2 regions of the Neptunomonas sp. CHC150 genome follow, and region 2 is predicted to be linked to the other one. Evidence: predicted binding sites of a transcription regulator. Region 2 holds the regulator's gene; the other holds the start of a gene.
What was found. Region 2 encodes FNR, which switches genes on or off when oxygen is low (the NO sensors DNR and NnrR bind a similar motif). Its sites were predicted from a motif close to TTGATNTANATCAA; they were not measured.

Region 1 (2,486 bases), on a different contig from region 2:
TGTTAGCGTAACACCAGAAATCAGGTAGTCTCCACGAATCCACTCAGCTAAATCAGGGCCAATAAATGGCACCGCCGAGAATAGCGATACAATAACCTGCGCACCCCAGTAAGACATCTGACCCCAAGGCAACAAATAACCCATGAAGGCTTCAGCCATTAGCGCCAAGTAGATTGTCATACCAAAGATCCACACCAACTCACGCGGCTTACGGTACGAACCATAAAGCATGCCACGGAACATATGCAGATACACAACACAGAAAAATGCAGACGCACCCGTAGAGTGCATATAGCGCAACAGCCAACCGTAGTCGACATCACGCATGATGTATTCAATAGACGCAAACGCCCCTTCTGCTGAAGGGTTGTAGTTCATCGTTAACCAAATACCAGTAATAATCTGGTTAACCAAAACGAGCATGGCTAAAGAGCCAAAGAAATACCAAAAGTTAAAGTTTTTTGGCGCGTAGTACTTGGAAAGATGATCTTCCCACATAGCCGTTGCTGGGAAACGGTCATCGACCCACCCCATGAAACCGCCTTTACCCTTATTGCGATAGCCAGCCATTACACAGCCTCCTGATCGATACCGACGACGAGAATATCGTCATCCTCAAACGTATAAGGAGGGATCACAAGATTTGTCGGCGCTGGGGAACCTTTAAGCACACGACCAGACAAATCAAAACGAGACCCATGACATGGACAGTAATAACCGCCCACCCAATCAGCACCTAAGTCAGCAGGCGCGACTTCTGGACGATACGTAGGAGAACAACCCAAGTGCGTACAAATACCCACCAACACCGAAATGTCATCGCGTATTGCACGGTAAGCGTTTTTAGGAATGTAATCAGGCTGCTGCGGTACGCTTGAAAGCGGATCAGCTAAACGACTAGGATCCAGCGCTTCTAAATTTTTTAATGCTTCTTGGCCACGTTTAACAACCCAGACTGGCTTTCCGCGCCATTCTACGATCATTTGCTGCCCAGGCTCTAGCTTACTGATGTCTGCTTTCGCAGGTGCACCCGCCGCTTTAGCCTTAGCGCTCGGATTCCAAGAAGCTACAAACGGTACTGCAGCCCCCACAGCACCTACTGCCCCAACGGCAGAAGTAGCACCGATCAGTAGGCGACGCCGACCCTTGTTCACGCCGTCATTGCTCATCAAGTTCTCCCCCACATTCAGCCCCGCCTTTATTTTTATAAAAAAGATCACCGGCCGAAAAGTATAAAGCTACAAAATTCGGTTCTTTAAAATCGCGAAAATAGTAAAGAATATAACCCTATGATACAAGGTGAATTAATAAATTACCCCTACATTTAGACTAAGTATTGATATAGCACAAGATTATATAGCAGACATAAAAAAACGCCCGAGCCGTGAGGCTTCGGGCGTTTTTCTGAATTGCTTGCCAGTAAACTGGCAGACAATTAACGCTTAGAGAATTGTGGTTTCTTACGTGCTTTACGCAGACCAACTTTCTTACGTTCAACTTCACGAGCGTCACGGGTAACAAAACCAGCTTTACGCAGTGAAGGACGAAGCGTTTCGTCGTATTCCATAAGTGCACGAGTAATACCGTGACGGATAGCACCAGCTTGACCGAAGCCACCGCCGCCTTTAACCGTAGCAAACACATCAAATTTTTCTAACGTTTCAGTCAGTTCTAGTGGCTGACGAACGATCATGCGAGCAGTTTCACGACCAAAGTACACATCAAGAGTACGATCATTAACAGTGATAGTGCCTGTACCTGGACGCAAGAAAACACGGGCAGTAGAAGTTTTGCGACGACCTGTACCGTAATACTGAGTAGTTGACATAATCTACTATCCCCTTAAATTTTCAATTCTTGAGGCTGCTGAGCCGCATGTGGATGTTCGTTACCTGCGTACACTTTCAATTTAGTGTACATAGCACGACCCAAAGGACCCTTTGGAAGCATGCCTTTAACCGCTAGCTCAATAACTTCAGCTGGCTTGCTGTTGATCATGATTTCAAAGTTAGCCTGCTTCAAGCCACCTGGGTAGCCTGAGTGACGGTAGTACATTTTATCTTTACGCTTATTACCCGTCACGTTTACTTTCTCAGCATTGATTACAACAATGTAATCGCCTGTATCTACGTGAGGAGTGTATTCTGGCTTATGCTTACCGCGTAAACGGCGTGCGATTTCAGTAGCCATACGACCCAGAGTTTTACCCTCTGCATCAATTACATACCAGTCGCGTTTTACTTCGGCTGGTTTAGCAACAAAAGTAGTCATCTATTGTTCGCCTATATAAAAAATTAAGTCTTAACGAGGCTTTCAAAAAGCCGTGCCGACTTACCTTATAATTATTAGTTGTCGCCCATTCATTACTGAAAAAACCACAACAATCGAACCTCAACAATTTGAGGAGCGCGGATTATAGACAAAAAGACTCGCCAATGCGAGTCCTTTGCTATAAAAAACCACTAAATTTTAGCCTATGCTTTGTG
Region 2 (2,486 bases):
AGGTGGTTGAGTTGATAGAGAAGATGCTTAGCTTTGTTCGTTTCTTGTTGTAACGTGTCCAGATAAGGTTGAGGCGAAGTGAAACCGATCTGTTGACCCAATAGATAGGTGTATAGGTGAACATTTGATAAAGGCGATGCAAGGTCATGTATTGTCTGGATTAGTTTGTCGTAGTAATTCAGAACAAGACGTATAAAGCCGATGCACGAGAATAAGATCGCCAACCACAGTGTCGGCATAAATAAGGCTGTTGTGGTGTATGTAGACCAAGTGCAGACGGTGTAACCATTCTCCCAACAATGATATTGACTACTGTTGATTATCAAAGGGTGAGAAGTCTGTGACTTCAACAATTGTTCGAAATACGGGAGAGCCATTTTTAAGCGGCTCAATTCAGCCAGTGTGTTATCTAAACCCTCACCCGGATAAATAAGGTCATTATCCTTCCAGAGCGTGATTAATGATAAGTCGGGTTCCTGATATAACAACCGCCTAAGAGACTGTTCTATGGGGTAATCATCTGATAATACTTGATCGATTGTCGCTTGAAATAATTGCGTACGCTGCATGTTATTAATAACCAGCGCATAGCTACAAAGTGCGGCTAGCAGGGCTAAACTAAACCACAGGCGATATTGGCTAAGGCATTGTAGACTGATTAATTTCATGGTTATCCCTTGTGAGCTAAGAGCGCGCACGTACGGTTAACGGTATGGCGGCGTTAACTCTGTTTCTGTAACCATGATTAGTTGAATAAGGCCGGTTGTCTGTCCTTCAAAAGGAGAGTTTTTGAGCGCAATTAGTGCTGTTTTTATTTGAAAGGGCAATGCCGTTTGAGTCCGGCATTGCAGTATATGAGGTCAGCCCTAAAGAAAGAGCAATGATAGAATGCTTTATATAGATAACTCTTGCGTATCGGTTGGCTCTGAAGTGCCAGGGCATTCGCCGGATATTTCATAGAGCTTGTCGATACTTAACAGCTCAATTTCTTTGCCATCAACAGCCAGAATTTCGCTTTTCTGGAAACGTGTAAAGATACGGCTCACGGTTTCGACGGCTAAGCCTAAATAATTCCCTATTTCATTGCGTGACATGGAAAGACGGAATTTGTGCTCGGAGTAGCCTCGGGCTTTGAAGCGTTGCGATAGTTTTAATATGAACGTAGCAATACGAGCTTCAGCGTTCTTTTTAGAAAGCAAAAGCATCATTTGCTGGTCGTCCTTAATCTCTTTACTCATGGTGCGCATAACTTGGCGACGTAATTCCGGCAGTTGGCCACAAAGGTCATCTAAATTATCAAACGGAATTTCGCAGACGGCAGTTGTTTCAAGCATTTTAACCGAGATCGGATAAATGCCATCGTCATACCCGCTTAGACCGACAAGTTCACCAGGAAAGTAAAAACCGGTAATTTGCTCTTCGCCTTGGTCCGTAATTGTGTAGGTTTTGACGCTACCGGCGCGAATGGCGTATACGGATTTAAAAGCATCGCCTTGGTGAAAAAGGTGATCGCCTTTCTTTAGCGGACGGCTTTTTTCGATAATATCATCGAGACGGTCCATTTCGGTCATGTTGAGTGATACAGGCAAGCACAAAGAGCTCAAACTGCATGTTTTGCAGTGTGACTGATGAATACTATGAACTTTCCCTTCTTTACCGCAATCTGTCATGACAATTTCCTGTCGTAATTAGCCAATACTGCCTCGTTTACAAAGCAGATTATGGACTATTTAGGAAAGCGGGTGAAGGCTATATTAGATAATTCTTGAATAACCGAGAGTGGTATGCTCCTTTGGTATAAAGGCATCGAAGGCCATGCATATGCGCCTGATCAATAATCGACCAGCAGGCGAAACAATAATTTTGTCTTTTTTAACCGATAACAGCTTGTCTTCTTTAAACTGATTGATTTCAGGTAACACATCATTGAAATAGTCAAAGAAGTCGATGTCGTATTTTGTCTCTATCGCGGTAGTATCCAGTGAAAAATGACAAATAAGTTGGGTGATAACATCACGACGTATATGGTCGTCTTTAGTCAGCTGTATGCCACGCCTAATGGCACGGCCTCGATCCTCAATGGCTGCACTCCACGCCGTAATATCGTGCTCGTTTTGATAATACACGTCTCCTACTTGGCTAATAGCCGATACGCCCATGGCGATTAAATCGCAATCGGCATGTGTGGTGTAGCCTTGGAAGTTACGGTGTAATTTGCCTGTTTGTTGAGCGATAGCTAGTTCGTCTGTCGGCTTTGCGAAATGATCCATGCCAATATAGACGTAACCGGCATTGAGCAGTTTTTGAATCGTTGACTGTAAAATAGCCAATTTTTCATTGGCGCTGGGCAAGTCGGCTACATTGATATGTCGCTGAGGGCGAAACCGATCAGGCATGTGGGCATAGTTAAATACCGATAAGCGATCGGGGCTCATGTCGATAACTGTATCGAGTGTTTTATTGAACGTTTCGAGTGTTTGGTGCGG

Region 1: a site for FNR is predicted at 1,337-1,350, ahead of petA (ubiquinol-cytochrome c reductase iron-sulfur subunit). Genes of this name have one in related genera too.

The regions. Positions count from the first base shown of each region.
Region 1 covers NZ_JAPNXU010000011.1:141,197-143,682, forward strand. The annotation lists gene OW491_RS14630 (cytochrome bc complex cytochrome b subunit) at 1-570, opposite strand, end outside; gene petA (ubiquinol-cytochrome c reductase iron-sulfur subunit) at 570-1,169, opposite strand; gene rpsI (30S ribosomal protein S9) at 1,436-1,828, opposite strand; gene rplM (50S ribosomal protein L13) at 1,843-2,271, opposite strand; gene zapE (cell division protein ZapE) at 2,475-2,486, opposite strand, start outside.
Region 2 covers NZ_JAPNXU010000006.1:243,233-245,718, forward strand. The annotation lists gene OW491_RS07165 (hypothetical protein) at 1-668, opposite strand, end outside; gene fnr (fumarate/nitrate reduction transcriptional regulator Fnr) at 894-1,670, opposite strand; gene hemN (oxygen-independent coproporphyrinogen III oxidase) at 1,755-2,486, opposite strand, start outside.